3 regions of the Pseudokineococcus sp. 5B2Z-1 genome follow, and region 2 is predicted to be linked to each of the others. Evidence: riboswitches for the same ligand, from Rfam matches in the RefSeq annotation. Region 2 holds a riboswitch; each other region holds the start of a gene.

Region 1 (3,260 bases), on a different contig from region 2:
CGCGCGCCCACACCACCCAGTCGCCGGTGACGAGCGCGCCCTCGACCCCGGCCCGGCGCCCCGCGAGGGTCCGCGTCGCGGCGGCGACGGCCCCGTCCGCCGTCGCGAGGTGCGCACGGCCCCGGTCGACCCGGACGACGCGGGCGGCCCTCCGGTCGGCGCCGCCCGCGGCTCGTGCGGGGACGCCGTCCGCCGCCGCCCGCAGCAGCGCCGCCACCTGCGGGCCCAGGCCGAGGGCGGCGAGCGCGGGGGCGGTGAGGTCACCGTCGCGCAGGGCGGCGGGCTGCTCGGGCGAGGTGCTCATGGCGGGCGATGGTGCGCGGCGCCCGCGCTCGCCGTCACCCGCATTTCCACCGCACGTCGCTGCGGCCTTCCCACGACGGGCCTGCCCCCTGTGGGCGATGTGTGGCCATGTCGCCGTTGGCGACGCCCCACCAGGGGCGACATGGCCACACATCGCCCGACCTCCACGCCCGCAGGGCGACATGGCCACACATCGCCCCACCCGCGCGGTCTGGAGGGCGACATGGCCACACATCGCCCCACCGGCGCGGTCGCCAGGGACGACATGGCCACACGTCGCCCCTCCCCTGGAGGGGCGAGGCGCGGGGCTCAGGCGCCCTTGGCCGCGGTGAAGCCCTGGTCGAGGTCGGCGAGGATGTCGTCGAGGTGCTCGAGTCCCACCGACAGCCGCACGAGGCCCGGCGTCACGCCCGCCCTCTCCTGGTCGGCCGGGGACAGCTGGCTGTGCGTCGTCGACGCCGGGTGGATGACGAGGCTGCGCACGTCGCCGATGTTCGCCACGTGGCTGTGCAGCACGAGCCCCTCGACGAACCGCTTGCCCGCCTCGATCCCACCGGCGATCTCGAAGGACAGCACGCCGCCGGCTCCGCGCGGCGCGTACTTCTGCTGCCGTGCGTGCCACGGGCTGGACGGCAGGCCCGCGTACTGGACGCGCTCGACCTCGTCGCGCGCCTCGAGCCACTCGGCGACCGCCTGGGCGTTGGCGACGTGGCGCTCCACCCGCAGGCTGAGCGTCTCGATGCCCTGCCCGAGGAGGAAGGCGTTGAACGGCGAGATGGCCGGGCCGAGGTCGCGGAGCAGCTGCACGCGCGCCTTGAGGACGTAGGCGAGGTTGGCGCCGAGCGCGCCGCCGACGCCGAGGTCCCGCGCGTAGACGAGCCCGTGGTAGCTCTCGTCGGGTGAGTTGAAGCCCGGGAACCGGTCGGGGTGCTGGGCGTAGTCGAAGGTGCCGCCGTCGACGACCACGCCGCCGATGGCCGTCCCGTGCCCGCCGAGGTACTTCGTCGCCGAGTGCACGACGACGTCCGCGCCCCACTCCAGCGGCCGCAGCAGGTACGGCGTCGCCACCGTCGCGTCGACGACGAGCGGCACGCCCACCTCGTGCGCGACGCCGGCCACGCCCTCGACGTCGAGGACGTCGCCGCGCGGGTTGGGGATGGCCTCGCCGTAGAAGACCTTGGTGTTCGGCCGCACCGCGGCGCGCCAGGAGTCGAGGTCGTCGGGGTCCTCGACGAAGGTCGTCGTCACGCCGAGCTTGGGCAGCGTGTACCTGAGGAGGTTCACCGTGCCGCCGTAGAGGCTGGGGCTCGCGACGACGTGGTCGCCCGCCTCCGCGACGTTGAGGATCGCGAGGGTCTCCGCCGACTGGCCCGACGCCACGAGCAGCGCGCCGACGCCGCCCTCGAGGTCGGCGATGCGGCGCTCGACGGCGTCCGTCGTCGGGTTGGTGATGCGCGTGTAGATGTTGCCGAGCTCGGACAGCGCGAAGAGGTTCGCCGCCTGCTCGGTGTCGCGGAAGGCGAACGACGTCGTCTGGTGGATCGGCAGCGCCCGTGAACCGGTGCTCGGGTCGGGCGCCGAGCCCGCGTGAATCTGGCGGGTCTCGAAGGACCAGCCGCCCGGGGCGGGCTCGGCGACGCCGTGCGTCACCGGCTCCGCCGCGTCGGCGCCGTCGACGGGCGTCGACGGCGTGGGGCGGTCGGCAGGAGGGGTCTGCGAGGAGGACATGCTGCTCCCAGGGCCGGGGGCTCGCTCGAGCCCGCGCTTGCCGGCGCCCGGACGGGCGGCGGCCCGGTCATCACCCGGGGCACCCCGCCGCAGGAGGAGGGTTGCCGGCCAGCGAGCCGGGGCTTCGCGCTGGCGCTCATGACCTGCGACGAGGGTAGGACGCGCCCGCCGCGCCGCGGGACGTGCGTCTCGCTCCTCGGACGACCCCCGTGCCGATCGGGTGGCGGCACCCCGCCCGTGCGCGGAGCCCGACATCTGCGTGCGCCTGGGCGTGCGCTTTGACGCCGCCTTGACGGCCCCCCGCGACGCTGCGCCCGGCGCCGCAGGTGCGCCCGCGCCCGCCGCCGGCCACCCGCCGACGACGGCCGCCCGCGACGCAGGGGGTGCACGTGGCTCGGCAGGAGACGCTGGTCCGGCGGGAGACGCCGGTCGGACGCGACGCGCTGCTCTGGGCGGGGCGCCTGGTGGTGCTCGCGCTGGCGTGCGCGGCGCTGCCGCGCATGCTCGGCGAGGGCACGGCCACGGCCGCCCCCGCGGTGCCGCTCGTCGTCGCCGCCGCGCTCGCCGCGGCGGCGCTCGTGCGCCCCACCGGCGCCCGCGTCCTCGACGCGACCGCGCGCGGCCTCGCCGCCGCAGCCGGCTCCTCGGCCGTCGCCGTCGCCCTCCGGCTCGCGACCGCCGCCTCCGCGGCGGAGGTCACCCCCGGCCTCGCCGGGCTGCCGGTGCAGGCCGCCCTCCTCCTGCTGCTCACCCCGCTCGTCCTGGCCGCCGGCCCCTCCCCGCGCTCTGGCCGGCAGCGGGGCGGCCGCCCGGCAGCCGCAGACCCCGCCGGCACCCCCCTCGCCGGCCCTCGACGTCGCGCGGCCCGCCGGGCGGTCGCCGTCACCGCCGCCGTCGTCGCCGCGAGCGGCCTGCTCGTCGCCCCGGCGTGGTCGGCCGCGCGGACGGCGCCCGACGTCGCCACCTGCGGCCCGGGCGAGCAGCAGCGCACGTACGAGGTCGCCGCGGCGACCGTCGACATCCCCTTCAACCGCTGGGGCACCACGCTGCGCAGCGGCCGCGTCTTCGTCCTCGAGCAGGACCGGGCCGCCGTGGAGAACTGGTGGCGCCCGCTCGCGGACGACCCGGCCGACGACCCGGCCGCCAACCGGCGCCTGCGCCCGCGGCCCCTCGTCCTGCGCGCCAACGAGGGCGAGTGCGTCGAGGTCGTCCTCACCAACCGGATGCAG
Region 2 (3,260 bases):
GACAGGACGGCCGCCACGAGGCCGGGGGCGACGCCGTCGACGGTGAAGGTGACGACGCCGATGGCCGACGGCGCCCCCTCGAGCGCGCGGTGCACCCGCACGCCCGGCACGCCCGCCAGGCCGTCCACGAGGCGCTCCCGCAGGGCCCGCTCGTGCGCCTCGAGCGCGCCGCCGGCGAGCGCCTGCAGCGCGTCGCAGGCCGCGGCGAGCGCGGCGACGCCGAGGACGTTGGGCGTGCCGCCCTCGTGCCGGGCGGGCGCGGCGGCCCAGCGGACGTCGTCGACGCCGACCTCGGCGACCGCGCCGCCGCCGGCCAGGTAGGGCGTGCCGTCGTCGAGCCAGTCGCGGCGCCCGACGAGCGCGCCCGCGCCGAAGGGCGCGTAGAGCTTGTGGCCGGAGAGGGCCACCCAGTCGACGCCGTCGCGGGCCACGTCGACCGCCCGGTGCGGGGCGAGCTGGGCGGCGTCGACGGCGAGGCGGGCCCCGGCGGCGTGCGCGAGGTCGGCGATCCGGCGCAGCGGCAGCTCCTCCCCCGTGACGTTGCTCGCGCCCGTGACGGCGACGAGCGACGTCGGCTCGGCGGCCAGGGCGTCTGCGAGGACGGCCAGCGTCCCTTCGAGGGTCGGGGCGGCCTCGACGACGCGCGAGGTCACGCCCCGGTGGCCCTGCGTGCGCCACGGCAGGAGATTGGCGTGGTGCTCGAGGTCGAGGACGAGCACCGAGCCGCCGTCGGGCACGCAGCCGGCGAGGACGGCGAGGGCGTCGGTCGTGCTCCGGGTCCAGACGACGACGTCGTCCGCGCGGGCCCCGACGAAGCCGCCGACGACGTCGCGCGCCCCCTCGAGGACGGCCGTGCTCACCTGCGAGGCGTACCCGGCGCCGCGGTGGACGCTGGCGTACAGCGGCAGGACGCGCTCGACGTGGTCGGCGACCCAGCACAGCGCGGGCGCGCTGGCCGCGACGTCGAGGTTGGCGTAGCGCGCGGTGCCACCGGTCACGAGGGGCACCTGCTCCTCGCCGCCGACGACGGGCAGCAGCGGCTCGTCGCCCGGCGCGGGCGCGGTGCGGGCGCGGGGCACCGCCGGCCCTGACGACCCCGACGGGGCGCCCGCCTCCTCGCGAGTCGAGGCGGGGGGCGGCACGACGGCGAGGCGCCGGGCGGGCGGGGCCGCTGCCGCAGCTCGGTCGACGGCCCGGTCGAGGGCCCGGTCGAGGGCGCGGTCAGCGAGGACGGGGTGCGTGCTCATAGGGGTCTCCTGCGGCGTCCACCGGACCCGGAGGTCCGCGCTTGCCGCACCAGGACCGGTGCGGCCAGGTCCTCACCCGGGGCACCCCACCGCGGAGGAGGGTTGCCGGCCAGCGAGCCGGGGCTTGTCGCTGGCGCTCTTGACCTGCCGAGGACGCTAGGGCACCCACCGCTGGCCGCACCACCCCTCGGGACGGGCGTCCCGCCATCCGGGACGCCGCACCGCGCCGTCACCCGGTCGGCCCCGTCGGAGGCGGCCTCCTATGCGCTGCGCGGGGTGAGCCCCACCTCCCCCCGGGCCCCCTGCGAAGGTGACGCCCCCTTCACCCCTGCCCCCCCCCCCACGACGCGAAGGTGACGCCCCCTTCACCCCTGGGGCTCCTCCCCACGCGAAGGTGACGCCTCCTTCACCCCCGGCCCGTCGGGAGCGAGTCGTCGCCCGTCCGCCCTCTGAGCACCTCGGGGCCCACCCTCAGAGGGCGCGGCCGAGGGCCAGGCCGAGCGCGGCCGCGAGGGCGCTGACGACGACGGTGGCGGCGGCCGCCGCGGCGGCGGCACCGACGCGGCGCTGCTCGAGCAGTCGCAGCACCTCGACGACGGCGGTGCCGAAGGTGGTGAAGCCGCCGCAGAAGCCGGTGGCGAGCACAGCCGCCGCGGCGGCGTCGGACGCCGGCGCGGCGGGTCCGCCCAGCAGCCCGGTGACGAGGCCGATGAGCAGCGAGCCGAGCACGTTGACGACCGCGGTGCCCCACGGCAGCCGGCCGCCGAGCCGGGTGCGCACCTCCCCGTCGACGACGACGCGCGCGACGGCGCCCACCCCGCCGGCGAGGGCGACGAGCACGACGACCGACCCGCTCACGAGCGCCGCCCCCGGGGCCAGCGGGCGGCCAGCGCGACGCCCGCGGCGGCGGCCGCGACGCCCACGACGAGCGTCGTCGCCGCGTAGGCGACGGCGAGCGCGGGGGCGCCCGCCTCGCCCAGCCGCACCGTCTCGAGCGCGAGCGCGCTCGTCGTCGTGAGCCCGCCGAGCAGGCCCGAGCCCAGGACGACGCGCAGGGCGCGCCGGCGCCCGACGTCGGGCCCGGCGCGCACCAGCGCCTCGAGCAGGGCTCCCAGCAGGAGGGCGCCGACGGCGTTGACGAGCAGCGTCCCCCACGGCCAGCCGCTGGCCTCGTGCGGGAGCGCCCGCCCCGCGGCCCAGCGCAGCGCCGTGCCGGCGGACCCGCCGAGCAGGACCCCCAGGAGCAGGGACGGGGACCGGTGCGCCGGGCGCGCGTCGGGCTCGCTCACGCGGCACCGGGCGCCGGGCGGGGGCGGGGCACGTCGGCTCAGACGTCGGTGACGGTGAACTCCCCGACCATGCTCGGGTGGGGGTCGCAGCGGTAGACGTAGTCGCCGGGCTGGAGAGAGACCCGCCACTGCGTCGTCGTGGTCTCCGGGACCGTCGTCGACTCGTCGACACCGGGACCCTCGAGGTGGACGTTGTGCGAGGTGGCCGGGTCGTCCACCTCGACGACGTAGTCGCCCGCCGCCAGCTCGGTGACCTCCTGGCCGCTCGCGTCGACGAGGGAGATGACGTACGCCTCCGGGTCGTCGGGGGTGCCCACGGAGGCGGTGAGGACGGGGACGGACGCGTCCGCCGCCGCCCCGCCCTCGGTCGTCGCCCCTCCCGCGGACGAGGTCGCGGCGGACGACGGCTCGGCGGCGGGCGCACCCGACGGCTCCGACGCGTCGTCGCCGCAGCCGGCGGTCGCGAGGACCAGCAGCGCGGCGAGGGCCAGGGCGGGTGCGCGCACGGCGACCTCCGTGTCGGTCGGGGCCGCGCGGGAGCGCGGCGCCGGGCGCCCGCCCGGCGCGACGAGCATCCCCCACCCCCCGCCGCGCCGTCCCGCCGGGGCCCGGGACCGGGACCGGGACCAGGACCCCTTCAGCGCGCGCCGGCCCGGCGGACGACCTCGTCGAGGTACCGGCGACGGACGACGGCGTGGCGCTCGAGACCGCCGGTCGTCAGCAG
Region 3 (3,260 bases), on a different contig from region 2:
GAGCCGCTGGAGGCGCTGGACGGCACGCTCGTCGCCGCGGAGATGGTCTCCCGCGGCTCCTCGCCCGCCGGCGCGCGCGAGCGCCTGCTCGACGACCTGCGGCCCGCGGGGGCCGAGGCGCGGCGCGACGCCGCCCGCAGCGCGGCCTCGGCCCGGCGCCGGGCGCGACGGGCCGCGGGGGAGCCCTCCCGCGCCGCCCGCGTGCGCGCCGAGGCCCTCGCCGGCCTGCGCGCCGCCGCCGAGGTCGAGCGGCTGGCCCACCTCGCCCGCGAGGAGGGCGGCCGCGGCGGGGGCGCCGACGAGCTCCACGACCCCGCGCTGCTCGGGCGCCTGGCCGCCGCCCTGCGCGACCCCTGGCTGCGGGACGCCCTCCTGGTGAGCCTCGTCCCCGGCGCGGGCGACCTGCCCGAGCAGCTCGTGCTCACCGGCCCGGACGAGCGCGCCGAGGCGCTGCTGGAGACCGTCGTCGGCGACCCGGGGGGCGCCCGCGAGCCGGACCCGGCGCTGCTCGAGCCCACCTGCGCCGTCCTGGCGGCCGTGGTGCGCCACCTGCCGGGCGCGGCGGGTGCCGACGCGCTGGCGGCCCTGGCGTGGGCCGCCTGGTGGAGCGGTGACGGCGCCCGCGCCGTCTCGTGCGCCGAGCGCGCGCTGGAGGCGAGGGCGGGGACGCCGATGGCCGAGCTCGTCCTCGACCTCGTGGACGCCGGGGCGGCGCCCGCCTGGGTGCGGGCGCGACGCGACGCGGAGGTGGCCGGCGGGGCGGACGGGTGAGCTGCGGCCCGACCGCCCGCGCCGCCGGCGGTCCGCACGGTGGGACGCCGCGGCGGACGGTTGAGCGGCCTGACGCGCCGCGGGTACCGTCGAGCCAGGTCATGAGTCCCAGCGCCAAGCCCCGGCTCGCTGGGCGGCAACCCTCCTCCGCGGTGGGGTGCCCCGGGTGATGACCTGGCCCGTCGGAGCCCGGCGGGCAAGCGCGGGCCGGCGAGCACGGCCCCGGGTCCCGAGGAGACGACCGTGGGCAGCACGTCGACCACCACCCGCAGCGGCACGACGGCGGACGCCGGCACCGAGCCCGCCCCGGTCCGGGCGGCGTCCCGGCCCGTGCCGGCGGCCCGCTCGTCCCGCCCCGCGGCCCCCGGCGCCACCGCGGACCCGGGCTCCCGCGCCGAGCTGGTCCCCACCGACCTGGTCCGGGGCGATCGGGCCCCCGCCGACCTGTCCCGGGCGACGGGCGGGCCGGAGGGGGAGCCCGCGGTGCCCGCTCCGGGAGAGGTGGGGCCGCCGCCGGCCTCGGGGGCCTGGCGCCCGGGCGACCCCGTCGGCGGGCGCCGGTTCTGCGCCGTCGGCGACCTGCGCCTGGAGTCCGGCGAGGTCCTGCCCGACGTCGTCCTGGCCTACGAGACGTGGGGCGAGCCCGACGCCGACCGCGGCAACGTCGTCCTCGTCTGCCACGCCCTCACGGGGGACAGCCACGTCAGCGGCCCGGCGGGGGAGGGGCACCCCTCCCCGGGCTGGTGGGACGCGCTGGTCGGCCCGGGCCGGGCCCTGGACACGAGGCGCTGGTGCGTCGTCGCCGTCAACGTGCTGGGCGGCTGCCAGGGCAGCACCGGGCCGTCGTCGACCGCGCCCGACGGCCGGCCCTGGGGCAGCCGCTTCCCGGCCACGACCGTGCGCGACCAGGTGGCCGCCGAGGCGGCGCTGGCCGACGCCCTGGGCGTCAGCGCCTGGGCGCTCGTCCTGGGCGGCTCGATGGGCGGCATGCGGGCGCTCGAGTGGGCCGTCGACCGCCCCGAGCGGGTCCGTCGCCTCCTCGTGCTCGCCTCCTGCGCCGCGTCGAGCGCCGACCAGATCGCCTGGTCGGCGGCCCAGCTGGCCGCGGTCGAGGGCGATGCCGGCTGGGCGGGCGGCGACTACCACGGCGCCGCGGACGGCGAGGGCCCGCACCGCGGCCTCGGGGTCGCGCGGCGCATCGCCCACACGACCTACCGCAGCGCGGAGGAGCTCGGCGAGAGGTTCGGGCGGGCGGGGCAGCCGGGGGAGGACCCGTCCCGCGGCGGGCGCTACGCCGTCGAGTCCTACCTCGACCACCACGCCGACAAGCTGGTCCGGCGCTTCGACGCGGGCTCCTACGTCGTCCTCGTGCGGGCGATGAACGGCCACGACGTCGGGCGCGGCCGCGGCGGCGTCGCCGCGGCCCTGGGGCGCGTGACGGCGACGGCCACGGTCGCCGCGGTGAGCAGCGACCGCCTGTACCCGGTGCGCGACAGCGAGGTCCTCGCCGCCGCGCTGCCCGGGTCACCACCGGTCCGCGTCCTGGAGTCCCCGGCCGGCCACGACGGCTTCCTCGTCGAGGTCGAGGCCGTGGGCGCGCTCGTGCGCGAGCTGCTGGCCGCCCCGGGAGGGCCGACGGGCCTGGCGCCCCGGCCGGCGGGCTAGGCGCCCGGGCGCCCGTCGGCGGCCCAGGACCGCAGGCCGTCCCACGTCGTGGCGAGTCCCGGGTGCAGCGGCAGCGCGCCCACGTCCGCGAGGGCGACCCAGCGCACCTCGTCGGACTCGGCCGTCGCCGCGTGCGGGCGCACGTCCTCGGCGCCGCGCAGGCGCCCGAGCACGACGGTGTAGGTCCACCCCCCGAGGTCGGCGGTGACGCGGCGGTCGAGGACGTCGACGGCGCCCGCCGGGACGCCGGTCTCCTCCCAGGCCTCGCGCAGGGCGCCGGCGACGGCGTCCTCGTGGCTGTCGACGGCCCCGCCGGGCAGCCCCCACGTGCCCCCCAGGTGCGTCCACCCGGCCCGCAGCTGCAGCAGGGCGTGGGTGCGCCCCGCCGGGGCGCCGCCGGCGCCGTCGGCCAGCAGCAGCAGGCCCGCGGCGCCGTGGAGGCCCCAGCGGCGGGCGCCCGAGGCCGTCCGCACCCACCCGTCCCCGTCGCCCACGCGGCCACGCTACGGCGCCGCCGACCGGGCGGCGGGCCGGGTCGCGTCCGGTAGCGTCCTCCGGGCGCCCTCGCGCGGGCCCGGACCGGCGGGCACCGCGCCCGCGGGGGCGGTGCCCGGAGGAGCCCGAGGGAGGCCGCATGAGCGTCGTCGTGGGTTTCGCGCCGACCCGGGAGGGCCGCGCCGCCCTCGCCGCGGGCCTGGCCGAGGCGGTCCGCCGCGGGTCGCGCGTCGTCGTCGTCGACAACCGGCGCGCCGACCCCGACGACCCGGACCCGCGCGCGACGAGCACGGCGGCCCTCGAGGCGCTGCGCCCCGAGGTGGAGGAGG

What was found. A riboswitch is a leader RNA that binds a small molecule or an ion and turns the genes downstream of it on or off. The one in region 2 is predicted to bind S-adenosylmethionine.
Region 1: another riboswitch for S-adenosylmethionine. It lies ahead of WDV85_RS04990 (bifunctional o-acetylhomoserine/o-acetylserine sulfhydrylase); the one in region 2 lies ahead of WDV85_RS03910 (aminotransferase class V-fold PLP-dependent enzyme).
Region 3: another riboswitch for S-adenosylmethionine. It lies ahead of metX (homoserine O-acetyltransferase MetX); the one in region 2 lies ahead of WDV85_RS03910 (aminotransferase class V-fold PLP-dependent enzyme).

Annotation. Positions count from the first base shown of each region.
Region 1 is NZ_JBBHZG010000002.1:172,613-175,872, reverse strand. It holds gene rsgA (ribosome small subunit-dependent GTPase A) at 1-304, opposite strand, end outside; gene WDV85_RS04990 (bifunctional o-acetylhomoserine/o-acetylserine sulfhydrylase) at 613-2,031, opposite strand; SAM riboswitch class IV at 2,060-2,175, opposite strand; gene WDV85_RS04985 (SdrD B-like domain-containing protein) at 2,421-3,260, shown strand, end outside.
Region 2 is NZ_JBBHZG010000001.1:935,617-938,876, forward strand. It holds gene WDV85_RS03910 (aminotransferase class V-fold PLP-dependent enzyme) at 1-1,247, opposite strand, end outside; SAM riboswitch class IV at 1,280-1,392, opposite strand; gene WDV85_RS03915 (fluoride efflux transporter FluC) at 1,719-2,105, opposite strand; gene WDV85_RS03920 (FluC/FEX family fluoride channel) at 2,102-2,536, opposite strand; gene WDV85_RS03925 (cupredoxin domain-containing protein) at 2,575-3,042, opposite strand; gene WDV85_RS03930 (ATP-binding protein) at 3,174-3,260, opposite strand, start outside.
Region 3 is NZ_JBBHZG010000011.1:21,661-24,920, forward strand. It holds gene WDV85_RS16870 (DUF4192 family protein) at 1-771, shown strand, start outside; SAM riboswitch class IV at 869-980, shown strand; gene metX (homoserine O-acetyltransferase MetX) at 1,255-2,436, shown strand; gene WDV85_RS16880 (NUDIX domain-containing protein) at 2,433-2,930, opposite strand; gene WDV85_RS16885 (universal stress protein) at 3,071-3,260, shown strand, end outside.